2 regions of the Kitasatospora sp. NPDC057512 genome follow, and region 1 is predicted to be linked to the other one. Evidence: predicted binding sites of a transcription regulator. Region 1 holds the regulator's gene; the other holds the start of a gene.
What was found. Region 1 encodes HspR, which represses chaperone genes until heat shock. Its sites were predicted from a motif close to TTGAGNNNNNNNNNCTCAA; they were not measured.

Region 1 (7,531 bases):
GCATGACGGACAAGCCGCAGGGCGGCAAGCCCGGCGACGACTCCGCCGCCGAAGAGGCCGTGATCAAGGCTGCCGAGGAGGCCGCCGCGGCCGGCAGCGGGGAGTCCGGTTCGGAGGGTCTCGCCGCCGCCAAGCGCGAGCTCGCCGAGCGCACCGGTGACCTGCAGCGCCTCCAGGCCGAGTACCAGAACTACCGCAAGCGGGTCGAGCGCGACCGGCTGACCGTCCGCGAGATCGCCGTCTCCAACATCCTGGAGTCGCTGATCCCGGTCCTGGACGACATCGGCCGCGCCCGCGAGCACGGCGAGGTCACGGGCGGCTTCAAGTCCGTCGCCGAGTCGCTGGAGACGGTCGTCGCCAAGCTGGGCCTGCAGCAGTTCGGCAAGGAGGGCGAGCCCTTCGACCCGACCATGCACGAGGCGCTGATGCACAGCTACTCCTCGGACGTCACCGAGGACACCTGTGTCCAGGTCCTCCAGCCCGGCTACCGCATCGGCGAGCGGATCATCCGCCCGGCGATGGTGGCGGTCGCGGAGCCCCAGCCCGGCAGCCAGGCGTCCGCCACGGACGCCGAGGCGAAGTCCGCCGACGCGGACAAGTCCGACGGTGGCTCGGACAGCTGACAACCTGTGACGGGTGACAACCAGTGCGCTGCGGAGTCGTACGCCGGCCAGTACGGCGGCCGGCTCCGCAGCGCGCTGTCAGCAGTCGTGCTCGCAGCCGCTGTTGACAGCTCAGTGACGATGGACATCGGGAGGTGGCGTACGCCATGAGTGGCAAGGACTTTGTCGAGAAGGACTACTACAAGGTCCTCGGCGTGCCCAAGGACGCCACCGCCACCGAGATCAAGAAGACCTACCGCAAGCTCGCCCGCGAGTTCCACCCCGACGCCAACAAGGGTGACGCCAAGGCCGAGGAGCGGTTCAAGGACATCTCCGAGGCGTACGACGTCCTCTCCGACGAGAAGCGCCGCAAGGAGTACGACGAGGCCCGCAGCCTCTTCGCCAACGGCGGCTTCCGGGCCGGCGGCGGCCCCGGCGGCACCGGCAGCTACAGCTTCGACTTCGGCGACCTCTTCAGCGGCAGCCAGGGCGGCGCCGGCGGCGGGGGCGGCATCGGCGACGTCTTCGGCGGCCTCTTCAACCGCGGCGGCACCCGGCAGGCCCAGCCCCGGCGCGGCGCCGACGTCGAGACCGAGGTGACGCTCTCCTTCGAGGAGGCGGTGGACGGCGCGACCGTCCCGCTGCGGATGACCAGCCAGGCCCCCTGCCGCAGCTGCAACGGCACCGGCGCCAAGACCGGCACCACCCCGCGGGTCTGCCCGACCTGCGTCGGCGCGGGCACCGTCAGCCGCGGCCAGGGCGCCTTCGCGCTCTCCGAGCCGTGCAAGGACTGCCGCGGCCGGGGCATGATCGTCGACGACCCGTGCACCGACTGCCACGGCAGCGGCCGGGCCAGCTCGGCCCGCACCATGCAGGTCCGGATCCCGGCCGGCGTCCAGGCCGACCAGCGCATCCGGCTCAAGGGCAAGGGCGCGCAGGGCGAGCGCGGCGGACAGCCCGGCGACCTCTACGTCACCGTGCACGTCGACCCCCACCCCGTCTTCGGCCGCAAGGGCGACAACCTCACCGTCACCGTGCCGGTCACCTTCCCCGAGGCCACGCTCGGCGCCACCATCGAGGTGCCCACGCTGAACGGCCCCGCCGTGAAGCTCAAGCTCCCCCCGGGCAGCGCCAACGGCCTCACCATGCGCGCCCGCGGCAAGGGCGCCACCCGCAAGGACGGCACCCGCGGCGACCTCCTCGTCACCGTCGAGGTCGTGGTGCCGCAGCACGTCACCGGCGACGCGCTGAACGCCCTGGAGCAGTACCGCGAGGCCACCGCCTCCGACGATCCGCGCGCCGCCCTCTTCCGGGCGGCGAAGGGAGCGTGACGACCAGATGTCCCCGATGAACCCGATCGACCCCGACACCCCGATCGGCCCCGGCCTCGGCGAAGGCCTGCCCGGCGCCGGCCCCCGCCGCACCCGCCGCGCCGCCGCGTCCCCGCCGCCGTACGTCCTCACCGAGGACACCCCGGTGTACGTCATCTCCGTGGCCGCCGAACTGTCCGGCCTGCACCCGCAGACGCTGCGCCAGTACGACCGCCTCGGCCTGGTCTGCCCCGACCGCACCGCCGGCCGCGGCCGCCGCTACTCCGCGCGCGACATCCAGCAGCTGCGCGAGGTGCAGCGGCTCTCCCAGGACGAGGGCATCAACCTGGCGGGCATCAAGCGGATCATCGAGCTGGAGAACCAGGTCACCGCCCTCCGGTCCCGCGTCGCGGAACTGGTCGACTCCCTGGAAGGCGCCGCCACCGCCCTCCAGCAGCGCGAGGCCGCCGTCCACGCCTCCTACCGCCGCGACCTCGTCCCGTACCAGCCCCCCACCCCGCAGTCCAGCGCCCTCGTCGTCTGGCGCCCCAAGCGCTGACCGGGCACCCACCGGCCGCCGGCCCCTCCTCCCGGGGGGTGCCGGCGGCTGCCGTGTGGTGAGAGAGTGCGGTCGCCGTCCCTCTCCGGGGCCCAATGGATCTGGCATGCTAAAAATCGTCCAGCGTCAGCGCTGATGGAACGCAGGTAGCACTGCAACGGCAAGGAGTCACGAATGAGTGGACGAGAGCAGCCCCTTGCCGCCGGCTCGACCATCCTCTCGGCGGAAGCTCGCGAGCTGTATCTCGCCGTCGTCCGGGGAGACGGCAGTCTGCCGTCGGGTCCGAATTCCAACACCGATGATTCCGCACGGGACGAGCTGGTGAGACTCGGGCTCCTCGTCCCCGACGCCGATGACGCGGACTTCCTCGTGGCCGTCGATCCCGCGCAGCTCTCGACCAGTCTCAGCCATTCCTGGCAGCGCCAGGCGCTGGAACTCCTGTCCCGCGCGGTGTCCTTCCCATCCGAACTGCAGGAGCTGGCCCGGGAATTCCACACCCCGAACAACTCCGGGGGTTCGATAGAGCATGTGCGCGGGAAAGCCCTGATCAGGCAACGACTGGAGCAGTTCAGGGATTCCGGGTTCGAGGAGGCCCTGGCGCTCCAGCCTGGCGGCCCCCGCCAACCGGACCTCCTCGCCAGGATGATCGCCTACGACCTGAAGACGCTCAGCAGCGGTACGAGGATGCGGACGATCTACCACGCCAGCACCCGTTACCACCAGCCGACCAGGGATTACGTGGCGACGCTGGCGCAGGCCGGCGGCCAGTACCGGACCCTCGACGAGCCCTACACGCGACTCATCGTGATGGACCGGCGAGTGGCCGTGATCCCGATCGACGACGACATGAGCCTCGCGGCCTTCATCTACGACCCGGCCATCGTCGACTACCTCGCCAAGGAGGTGTTCGAGCAGTACTGGAGCCGCGCGCTCGAATTCGAGGGCGACCGGACGGTACCCCAGCAGGTGGTGTCCCGCCTGCGCCAGACGATCATCGACCAAATGCTCGAAGGCACCAACCACCGGGTGATCGCGCGGCGCCTGGGAATCAGCGAACGGACGCTGGCGAGACATATCGCCGAAATGCGGGACGACTACAAGGTCGACTCGCTGTTCCAACTCGGGTACACGCTCGGCCGAAAGGCCCAGGGATCCGTCGACTGAACCGCCCGGCCGCTTTCACCTGAATTCGACGAACTCACCGGAGAATTCCGCCCCCGTGACCGCGCGCCCCGTCGGCCGCGTTCACTGCCAGGAGATGTCGTCCGCGATGGCAACGGCAGCCGTGCCGGCGGTCCCGTCGTGCGAGTCGGCGCCGATCGCGAGCGAGCCCGCACCAGCCACCGCGGCGACGACAGCCAGCGAAAACACTATCTTGCAGACAAATCGGCGCATTTCGGTCACGCCCTCACTCTCTCTGCCGAGATCCGTCACTAGAAGCATCGAGCAGGATAACGGCTCAGATACAACTGCGCGAGAGGTGGCGACCGCCTGCCGCCGGTGGGCGGGATGTGCGTCATCTCCCTGCCAGTCATCCAGATGACACAGGCCAACCCTGGACGCGCCACTGCCCCGCGATGGACGATCAGTTCGCTCCCAATGGTCCGGCAAGGACACCACACCTTGCCAATGTACCGTCAAATTCTAAACCGTTCATCGTGGCGTCAGTCCATAGAACGGTCCACAGCCAACGCATCGCCGACACACACTCCCCCGGTCGGCCTTTCCCCGGAGTCGACATGACCGAGCCCTACCTGCGTCACCACGACAGCCAGGCCCCTGAGGGTCGGCGTGCACGTGTGTTCCTGGCCGCCCCGCTGATGCGACTGACCGGGCCGGCCGACAGCGTGGTGACCCTCGCCAGCCGGACGCGGCTGACGACGCTCCGCACCACCCTCCTCCGCAGCGGTGCCGCCGTGTACAGCGCGCACCACAGCGACGCCTGGACCATCTCCGGCCGCGCGCCCGAGCCCCGCGTCCCCTCCGACTTCCGCGCCCTCCAGTCCGCGGACCTCGTGTTCGCCTACGTCGGCGCCCCGCTCTCGGCCGGCGTGAGCCTGGAGCTCGGCTGGGCGTCGGCGCTGCGCAAGCCGATCGTCCTCCTGGTCGACGAGGCCATCACCCACAACCCGCTGATCGCCACCATCGAGCAGGTCGCCCCCGTCCTCCCGCTGGTCTTCGACGACACCTGGTCGCAGGAGGCCCTCAACCACACGGTCGAGACCGCACTCGACTGGGCCGGCATGGCGCTCTCCCTGCGCGAGGGCTTCTGGACCGCCCCCGGCGAGCAGTTCAACGTCCCCCGGCAGCAGCCCTCCGTCCCCGGCTACTGGCCGACCGGCGCCGCCACCGGCTGAGCAGCGGCTACCCACCGGGCTCCCCCGTCCGGGCTCCCCGCATCTGCCAGCCCAACTGGAACAGCGTCTCCGCGTCGTACAGCTCACGCAGCCGGGCGATGTGACCGGCGACGGTGCGTTCGCTCAGCCCCAACCGGCTGGCGATCGCCCGCTGCGTGAGGCCGCGGGCGAGCAGCCGCCCGACCTGCTCGTGCGCGGCGGGTCCGGCGGAGCTACCAGCCAGGGCTGCCCAGTCCACCACCGTGGCCCGCGCCCACTGCTGATCGAAGACCCCCACCAGGTAGGCCACCATCGCGGGGTCCTCCACGACGGCGACGACCGTGTTGTCGGGAGCCGCCGGAATCACGGCCACGGTGCGGTCGAAGATCAGGGTTCGGGTGAACGGCTCGTCCAGCACCCGGATCGGGGCTCCGACCTGCGTCGACCCTCGTGCGAACCCGACGGTGGGCATGTCGGCGCAGGCCGTCGGCTCGAAGATCGTGCGTATCGCGCCTCCCGCCTCGATGTAGCGGCGGCTCTGCTCCAGCGAGTCCTTCATGTGCTCCGGCGGACGGGCACCGCCGGGTTGGGCGCCGAGGGCCTCGTGCGGATAGTCCTTGACCAACTGCGAGACCAGGTGCCGGATCTCCGCCATGCCCGTCAGCCGACGGGCGCCTCCACCCGACTCGCTCCGACGCGGTGCGGCGTCGTAGGCCTGGGTGAGGTCGTCCAGCAGATCCGGAACGAGCGCGGCCCGGGCGAGCAGGCGGGCGCTCTCCTCCCGCAGGTCCACGCCGATGCGCTCGGCCACGGACCGGGGGTTCACCGCGCTGTAGGCGTTGTCGGCGACGCGGAGGACGAGCAGTCCCAGGTCCGCGAGTTGTCCGACCGTCGGCTCGTCCTCGGGACGGATGTCGGCGACGTGCAGCCGGCCGCCGTCCCTGAGGATCTCCCGGTAGAGCTCCCGGGCGGCGGCGTCCGGCAGGTCGGTGTCAGACATCGTGGGCTCCCCTCATCTGCCAGCCCAGCTGGAACAGCGTCTCGGCGTCGTACTGCTCCCGCAGCCGGGCGATGTGGCCGGCCACGGTCCGCTCGCCCAGGCCCAGGCGGGTGGCGATCGCGCGCTGGGTGAGGCCCTGGGCGAGCAGTCGGCCGACCTGCTCGGGCACGGACGGCTCGATGGAACCGGATTCCAGGGAGGTCCAGTTGACGCCCTCGGCGTCCTGCCAGTGCAGTTCGAAGGTCCGCACCAGGAAGTCGACCACGACCGGGTCGTCGATGACGGCCGCGCTGGTTCCCCCCGGTGCGGCGGCGACCACGGCCACGGTGCGGTCGAAGACCAGCATCTTGGGGAACGAGAACGCCGCGACCCTGATGTGGCAGCCGAGCCCGGTCAGCCGGGCAGCCAGTCGGACGGTCGAGGCGTCGAGACGGGCCGCGGACTCGTAGAGGGTACGGATCGAACCACCTGTCTCCAGGAAGCGGCGGGCGTGGTTCACGGTGTCGTCGGCGGCGTCCACGGGCCGGGCGCCGCCGGGGTGGGCGGAGAGTACCTCGTGGCGGAGCTCCTCGGAGAGTTGGGAGATCCGGTGCCGGATGTTCTCCATGCCCTCGACGACCCGGGTGTTTCCGGAGCGGCCGTGGCGGCGGGACGCCGCGTCATAGGCGACGGTGAGGTCGCCGAACTGGTCCGGGAGTTCCTCGGCCCGCGTCAGCAGACGGGTGCCGGCCGCTCGAAGGTCGGCGCCGATCCGGGCCGTGACCGAGCGCGGGTCCACCGCGCTGAGCGAGCCGTCCAGGACGTAGGGCTTCAGCAGTCCCAGGTCCAGCAGGGTCTGGACGGTCTGCGTGTCCTCCGCCGCCACGTCCGCGATCCGGATCCGGCCGCCCTCGCGCAGGACGGCCAGGTAGAGGGCGCGGGCGGCGGCGTCCGGGAGGGCGGCGGAGAGCTGGGTGGCGGGGGTGTCAGTCATGGTGTTCTCCGCGGAGCTGCCAGCCGAGGTGGAAGAGGCTGTGGGCGCCGTAGCGGTCGCGCAGCCGGGAGATGTGGGCGGCGACGGTGCGTTCGCTCACGCCCAGCCGGGTGGCGACGGCCCGCTGGGTGAGGCCGCGGGCGAGCAGACGGCCGATCCGGACGGTGGTGACGGACGGCGGGTCGAGGTGGCGGTCGGCGGGGGTGGCGCGGGCCCAGTCGCGTTCGAACTGGGCGACCAGATAGGCGACGGTGGTGGGGTCGGTGAGGAAGGCGGCCCGGTTGCGGTCCTCGTCGGCGGGGATGACGGCCACCGCGCGGTCGAAGACCAGTACCCGCTCGTACGGTTCGGCGAGGACGCGGACCTGGGCGCCGTGGCCGGTGCGCAGCGCGACCTGGCTCCGTGCGGCGGGATCGGCGAGGGCGACCGGCTGGTAGACGGTGCGCAGCGAGCAGCCGCGGCGGAGCAGCGAGAGGTCCTGGGCGAGGGCCATCCGGAGGGCTTCGAGCGGACGCGGTCCGGGCTGGGCGGCGAGGACCTCCTCCCGGCACTCCGAGACGAGTTCGCCGACCCGCCGGCGGACCTCGGCGGCGTCGTCGACGGTGCCGGCCGTGGGGCCGCCGACACCGGGCCCGACAGCCGGGAGGTCGACGGCCGACGGCCCGACCGGGTGGTGGGCGGCGTCGTAGGCGCGGGCCAGCGGCCCGAGGGTGCCCGGGAGCCGCTCGGCGTGCCGCAGCAGGCGGAGGGC
Region 2 (7,531 bases), on a different contig from region 1:
GGCCCCGGCCAGCGCCGCGAGGGCGGCCGGGTCCCCGGCCCCGGCGCGGTCGGCGAGCAGGGCCACCCAGTCGCCGCGGGCCCCGGTCAGGCCGGCCGCCCGCAGCACCGCCGCCTCGCCCGCGTACTGCTCCAGGCAGCCGTGCGCCCCGCAGGCGCAGCGGGGCCCGTCGGGGTGGACCGGCACGTGCCCGAACTCGCCGGCGAAGCCGCCCGCCCCGCGCAGCAGCCGGCCGCCGACCACGATCGCCGCGCCGACCCCGGCCTCGGCGGAGACGTACAGGAAGTCCTCCGGGCCCTCGCCCAGCCAGCGCTCGGCCAGTCCGCCGAGGTTGGCCTCGTTGTCCGCCTCGATCGGCAGGTCGGCCAGGCCGGCCCCGGCCGTCCGCAGCGCCGGGCGCAGCGCGGCGGCCAGCGGGACGTCCTGCCAGCCCAGGTTGGCGGCCCGCTGGAGCATCCCGCCGGAGCCGCCGACCAGCCCGGGCACGGCCAGGGTGAGGGCGGCCGGGCGCAGCCCCGACTCGGCGACGGCCTCGTGCAGCAGGTCGGCGAGCTCGGCCATCACGGCGGCGGGCTCGCGGCCGTGGTTGGAGACCTCCCGGCGCCGCCAGGCGCGGACCTCCCCGCGCAGGTCGACCACGCAGGCGCCCAGGTGCCGCACGCCGATCTCGGCGCCGAGGCCGCCGGGCCCGGCCGGGTTGAGGCCGAGGGCGGTGCCGGGGCGGCCGACCTTGCCGCTGGGCGCGGCGGGGCCCTCCTCGACCACCAGGCCGGCGGCGATCAGCTGTTCGGCCAGCGAGGAGACGGCGGCCCTGGTCAGCCCCGTCCCGGCGGCCACCTCGGCGCGCGAGCGCGGCCCGCTCGCGATCGTCCCGAGCACCAGGGCCAGGTTGGCCCGGCGCATCCCCTGCTGGCTGGCGGGCCCGGTCCGGGCGGGGTCGGACTCGTGCACAAGGCTCACCTCGCCCCTTTTACGTCCTTACGGCACATCCCGTGGCATCTCGGGTGCAGCGTAGCCGGGTTCCGGGGGCACCGTCGTCGGCGCCGTCGTCGGCACCGGGACGGGCCCGGCCGGGGCCGTCCCGGTCGGCGGGAAGACCCACCGCCGCATCGCCCAGTAGCGGAACAGCATCGCCACGAAGGTGCCGACGACCATCCCGCTGAGGAAGTCCGCGACCTCCTGCCGGAGGGGGCCGACGTACGGCTCGCGCAGGTCCAGGAGGTACCGGGAGACCGCCAGCGGTACGTCGTTGACGGCGATCGCCACCACGCTGACCAGGACGAACAGCAGCACCTCGCGCCGCCGGCCGCCGGCCCGCAGGGCCCGGAAGGCCCAGCGGCGGTTCAGCACGTACGAGACGACGGTGCCGATCACCGTCGCGACGGTCAGCGCGACCACCGGCTTGTGCTCCAGCACGGTGAACTTGAGCTCGAAGTCGATCACCGTGGTGAGCGCGAAGCAGCCGCTCCCGACCAGCAGGAACTTCACCAGCCGGCGGTGCCGCACCAGGAGGGGGCGCAGCCGGTCGGGCACCCGCGCCAGGGCGCGCTGCGTGGGGGACGGCATCTCCGCAGTCTCGCACGCGGGGATGCCGTCGGCCCTGCGGACCGCCGCGCCCTGACCGTGGCCCGGACCGCCGCCCGGGCGGCCCGGAGCGGCGGTCGGGGCGAGCGGTCCGGGCGAGCCGTCAGGCGGCCACCAGCACCGTGGCCCCGGCCGGCTCCAGCGCCAGCTCCAGCACCTCCCGCACGTCCGCCACCGGGTGGACGGTCAGCCGCTCCAGCACCTCGGCCGGGACGTCGTCCAGGTCGGCCTCGTTGCGCCTGGGGATGATCACCGTGGTGACCCCGGCCCGGTCGGCGGCGAGCAGCTTCTGCTTCACCCCGCCGATCGGCAGCACCCGCCCGGTCAGCGACACCTCGCCGGTCATCGCCACGTCGGTGCGCACCTTGCGCCCGGAGAGCAGCGAGGCCAGCGCCGTGGTCATGGTGATGCCGGCGCTCGGCCCGTCCTTGGGGATGGCCCCGGCCGGGATGTGCAGGTGCACGCCGCGGTCGCGCAGCGAGGTGACCGGCAGCTCCAGCTCGGCGCCGCGCGAGCGCAGGTAGGAGAGCGCGATGTGCGCGGACTCCTTCATCACGTCGCCCAGCTGCCCGGTGAGGGTCAGCCCGGTGCCGCCGGTCTCGGCGTCGGCCAGCGAGGCCTCGATGTAGAGGACGTCGCCGCCGGCGCCGGTCACCGCGAGGCCGGTGGCCACGCCGGGGACGGCGGTACGGCGCTCGGCCGGCTCCTGGGCGGACTCCGGCACGTGGTGCGGCCGGCCGATCAGGGCGCGCAGGTCCTGGGCGCCGACCGCGGCGGGCAGTTCGCGCTCACCCAGCTCGGCCTGTGCGGCGATCTTGCGGAGCACCCGGGCGATCGAGCGCTCCAGGGTGCGGACGCCCGCCTCCCGGGTGTACTCCCCGGCGAGCCGGCGCAGCGCCGGCTCGTCCACGGTGACCTGCCCGCCGCCCAGACCGGCCTTCTCCAGCTGGCGCGGGAGCAGGTGGTCGCGGGCGATGACGACCTTCTCGTCCTCGGTGTAGCCGTCCAGCCGGACCAGCTCCATCCGGTCGAGCAGCGGCCCGGGGATGGACTCCAGCACGTTGGCGGTGGCGAGGAAGACGACGTCGGAGAGGTCGAGCTCGACCTCCAGGTAATGGTCCCGGAAGGTGTGGTTCTGCGCCGGGTCCAGCACCTCCAGCAGGGCGGCGGCCGGGTCGCCCCGGTAGTCGGAGCCGACCTTGTCGATCTCGTCGAGCAGGACGACCGGGTTCATCGAGCCGGCCTCCTTGATCGCCCGCACCAGCCGGCCGGGCAGCGCGCCGACGTAGGTGCGCCGGTGGCCGCGGATCTCCGCCTCGTCCCGGACGCCGCCGAGCGCGACCCGGACGAACTTCCGGCCCATGGCGCGGGCCACCGATTCTCCGAGCGAGGTCTTTCCGGTGCCGGGCGGGCCCACCAGGGCCAGCACCGCTCCCCCGCGGCGGCCGCCGATCAGCCCGAGCCCCTGGTCGGCCCGGCGCTTGCGGACGGCCAGGTACTCGACGATCCGCTCCTTCACGTCGGCCAGGCCGGCGTGGTCGGCGTCCAGCACGGCGCGGGCGCCGGCGATGTCGTACGCGTCCTCGGTGCGCTCGTTCCAGGGCAGCTCCAGGACGGTGTCCAGCCAGGTGCGGATCCAGGAGCCCTCGGGCGACTGGTCGGAGGAGCGCTCCAGCTTGTCGACCTCCTTGAGCGCGGCCTCGCGGACCTTCTCCGGCAGGTCGGCGGCCTCGACCCGGGCGCGGTAGTCGCCCTCCTCGTCGGCCGGGTCGCCGTTCAGCTCGGCCAGCTCCTTGCGGACGGCCTCCAGCTGGCGGCGGAGCAGGAACTCCTTCTGCTGCTTGGCCACGCCCTCCTCGACGTCCTTGCGGATGGTGTCGTTGACCTCCTCCTCGGCGAGGTGGTCGCGCAGCAGGGCGAGCGCGTACTCCAGGCGGGCGACCTGGTCGGCCTCCAGCAGCACCTTGAGCTTCTGCTCGGCGGTGGCGAAGGGCGCGTAGCCGATGTTGTCGGCGAGCTCGCCGACGCCCTCGATCTGCGCCACCCGGTCGACGATCTGCCAGGCGCCGCGCCTGCGCAGCCACTGGGTGGACAGCGCCTTGTACTCCTTGACCAGCTCGGCGGCCCGGCCGGCCACCGGGGTGCCCACCGAGGACTCCGTGAACGGCGTGGTCTCCACCCAGAGGGCGGCGCCGGGGCCGGTGGTGCCGACCCCGATCCGGACCCGGCGCACGGCGCGCACCAGCGCGGCCGGCTCCCCGTCGGCCAGCCGGCCGACCTGCTCCACGGTGGCCAGCGTGCCGGCCGCCGCGTACGAGCCGTCCACCCGCGGGACCAGCAGGACCTGCGGCTTGCCGGCGCCGGTGGCGGCGGCCCGGGCGGCCTCGACGGCGGCGCGCACCTCGGTGTCCTTCAGGTCCAGCGGGACGACCATGCCCGGCAGGACGACCTCGTCGTCGAGCGGCAGCACGGGCAGGGTGAGCGGTGTGGACGTCGATGCCATGATCTCTCCCCAGTCAGTGAACTTGAGTCGACCTGACTAAGGCTTCGCGGGCGCCGGATGTTCCCGACCCCCTGTTCGCCGTGAGCGAACAGGAATCGGTGCGGGAGGCGCGGCACCCGGCTCCGTCAAAAGAGCACCGGGCGCGCCTCGAAGAGTCCCGACGGGGAGCCCCGCGAGCCCCGGAGGACCCGACCGGGCGACGGCGTCAACCCGCCGGAGGCACAGGCGTCAACGCGCCGGACGCACCCGCGCGGGCGCACCGCCCGCGGCCGTCGCGGCGGCCGGGCGCGGCCGGGGCGGGCGCCGCTCGGCCCGGCGCAGCCAGCGCCACAGCGCGACCCCGGTCAGCACCGCGGCCGGGTGCCCCACCCCGGTGATCACGTCCTTGTCGGTGGCGATCTGCTCGGCGATCATCAGCCCGGCGCCGCCCAGCGCGAGCAGCCGCCCGCGCCAGGAGAGCAGCCCGGCCACCGCGCCCAGGCAGGCGAGCACGCCGTAGCTGACCCCGATGTCCAGGTAGTCCATCGCCTCGGGCGCCATCCGCCCGGTCTCCACCGCGGTGATCACCACCCCCTGGGAGAGCAGCGTCGCCGCGACATGCCCGGCCGCGAACACCGCCGCGGCCCGGGCCGGACCGACCCTGCGCTCCAGCGGCGCGAGGGTGAGGGCGAATCCCCACAGGTACGGCATCCACACCTCGCCGGCCACCCAGAACCCGCTCAGCACAAGGGCGCGCAAAGGATGCTGGAGCAGGTTGTGGCCGTCCGAGCTGGAGGCCTCCTGCAAACGCTGGACGAGTTCCGGATCGGCGAGCCGGGCGAAGGTCGTGGTGGCTCCCACGACGGCGAGGTATCCGAGCGTGAAGGGCGTTCTCCGGGGCGTCGGCACCCGTTCCAGCAGCCATTCCAGGACGCCGGCGCGCAGCCCGAGGCGGAGCATTCCGTACGGCGCCCCCGCACTCCCGCACCCGTCGGCACCCCGCCCGAGCCCCGCCATGCCGCCTCCGCTCCACGCCGCAGCCACCGGCTCCCCGCCGGATGCCCAACGTACCGGCGCGCGCTGCGGATTCCGCCCGGCCGGGCGTCGTCGCGGCCACGGTACGTCGAGGTTCTGAGAGGCACCTGGGAAAAGCCCGTGAAGACCGTCGCCGTAGCGGACCGCCGGATTCCCGACATTGGTCCAGACCTTCTCCCCATAAACGGGGCACCAGGGCCTCTGACCGGCGACTTGGCGTCAACTGCACTGCATACGTACCGTTACGCAGAGAAAATTCGACGGGTAAGGTATCGGCCCGTGCCCACTCGTGCAGTGGGTCCGAGGGCGGCCCGACAGCCGGCCCACGGGCCGGAAACGTCCGGTCCACCTGCCGGGAAGCATCCGCTGTCCGTACGCTGCGAAGTGCGCGGGAGAAGTGGGCGGCCGACCATCCGTCCTCGGCTCCCGATCGCGCGACGGGACGGCGGACCCGGCACAGTCCACGACGGAACAAGACTACGAGCGGAGCCCCGCCATCCCCACAGGTGGCCGGCCCGCAGCCCTGGGGGCGGTGGCGTGACCGTGACAGAGATCCAGCAGGACAACCACAACGCCGGTGGCACTGTGAGCAGCCAGCGCAGAGTCCTGGTGGTGGAGGACGAGCCCACGATCGCCGAGTCGATCGCCGCCCGGCTGGGCGCCGAGGGCTTCAAGGTCGCCGTGGCCCACGACGGCCCCGGCGCGGTCGACGGGTTCCACACCTGGCAGCCGGACCTGGTGGTCCTCGACATCATGCTGCCCGGCTTCGACGGCCTGGAGGTGTGCCGCCGGATCCAGGCCCAGCGCCCGGTGCCGGTGCTGATGCTGACCGCCCGCGACGACGAGACGGACCTGCTGGTCGGCCTCGGCGTCGGCGCGGACGACTACATGACCAAGCCGTTCTCGATGCGCGAACTGGCCGCCCGCGTCAACGTCCTGCTGCGCCGCGTCGAGCGCGCCCAGCAGGCCGCCCGCACGCCCGCGCTGGGCAGCCTGCGGTTCGGCGAGCTGGAGATCGACCACGTGCAGCGCCGGGTCCGGCTGGCCTCGGGCGACGTCCACCTGACGCCGACCGAGTTCGACCTGCTCGCCTGCCTGGCCGCCCAGCCGCGCGCCGTGCTCACCCGCGAGCAGCTGCTGGCCGAGGTCTGGGACTGGACCGACGCCTCCGGCACCCGCACGGTGGACAGCCACGTCAAGGCACTGCGCCGGAAGATCGGCGCCAGCTGGATCCGCACCGTCCACGGTGTCGGGTACGCGCTGGAGGCCCCGCTCTCCTAGGGCCCTCCTCGGGCGACGGGCCACCGGGGGGCCCGCAGCCCGGACGACGCCGTGCCACCACGCGGACCGACACCGCGGGGACCACAAGGAACCAATGACCTTTCCACAGCAACGCAACGGGGAATCCGACGACACGCGGCCGCAGAACCTGGCCGCCCGTGCCGCCCGCCGGGTCTGGGCCGACATCCGGCCGCTCGACCCGGTCCGCTCGATCAAGGGCAAGCTCACCCTGCTCGTGATCGTCTCCGTGTGCCTGGCCACCGGGATGGTGGTCGTGGCGATCCGGTCCGAGACCCAGATCCGGATCATCATGGTCTTCTCCATGATCGCCTCACTGCTCTTCATGCAGTTCCTCGCGCACGGGCTGACCGCCCCCCTGCGCGAGATGACGGCCGCCGCCCGCGCGATGGCCTCCGGCGACTACAGCCGCCGGGTCGAGGTGAACTCGCGCGACGAGATCGGCGAGCTGGCGGCCGCCTTCAACGCCATGGCCGCCGACCTCCAGGCCGCCGACCGGCACCGCCGCGAGCTGGTCGCCAACGTCTCGCACGAACTGCGCACACCGATCGCCGCGCTGCGCGCCGTCCTGGAGAACGTGGTGGACGGCGTGGTCCAGCCCAATCCGGCCACCCTGGGGGCGGCCCTGGAGCAGACCGAGCGGCTCGGCCGCCTGGTCACCCACCTGCTCGACCTCTCCAAGATCGACGACGGCGTGGTCGCCCTGGACGCCCGCCCCTTCGAGGTGCGCGAGTTCCTGGACGGCGTGCTGCGCGGGGTCACCGTGGACGGCGCGACGGCCGGCGGCGCCTTCTCCCGGCGCGGGGACGTCCGGCTGGCCCTGGAGGTCAGCCCGACCGGCCTGACCGGCGTGGCGGACCCGGAACGGCTCCACCAGGTGGTCGCCAACCTGGTCGACAACGCCTGCAAGCACTCCCCGCCCGGCGGCACCGTGACGGTGCGGGCGAGGCCGGAGGGCGAGGAGGGCGGCCTGCTGCTGGAGGTCGAGGACGAGGGCCCCGGCATCCCGCCGGCCGACCGCTCCCGGGTCTTCGAGCGGTTCAGCCGCAGCGGCACCGCGACCGCCGCCGGGCCGGGCTCGGACGGCGGCACCGGACTGGGCCTGGCCATCGCCCGCTGGGCGGTGGACCT

Region 2: a site for HspR is predicted at 4,110-4,128, ahead of lon (endopeptidase La). Genes of this name have one in related genera too.

The regions. Positions count from the first base shown of each region.
Region 1 covers NZ_JBHVET010000019.1:14,011-21,541, reverse strand. The annotation lists gene dnaK (molecular chaperone DnaK) at 1-6, shown strand, start outside; gene grpE (nucleotide exchange factor GrpE) at 3-623, shown strand; gene dnaJ (molecular chaperone DnaJ) at 770-1,933, shown strand; gene ACFU6K_RS02965 (heat shock protein transcriptional repressor HspR) at 1,941-2,471, shown strand; gene ACFU6K_RS02960 (hypothetical protein) at 2,646-3,635, shown strand; gene ACFU6K_RS02955 (hypothetical protein) at 3,717-3,875, opposite strand; gene ACFU6K_RS02950 (hypothetical protein) at 4,211-4,828, shown strand; gene ACFU6K_RS02945 (LuxR C-terminal-related transcriptional regulator) at 4,836-5,807, opposite strand; gene ACFU6K_RS02940 (LuxR family transcriptional regulator) at 5,800-6,780, opposite strand; gene ACFU6K_RS02935 (LuxR C-terminal-related transcriptional regulator) at 6,773-7,531, opposite strand, start outside.
Region 2 covers NZ_JBHVET010000341.1:626-8,156, reverse strand. The annotation lists gene ACFU6K_RS21995 (ROK family protein) at 1-903, opposite strand, end outside; gene ACFU6K_RS21990 (GtrA family protein) at 979-1,566, opposite strand; gene lon (endopeptidase La) at 1,688-4,087, opposite strand; gene ACFU6K_RS21980 (rhomboid-like protein) at 4,316-5,026, opposite strand; gene ACFU6K_RS21975 (response regulator transcription factor) at 5,645-6,382, shown strand; gene ACFU6K_RS21970 (sensor histidine kinase) at 6,477-7,531, shown strand, end outside.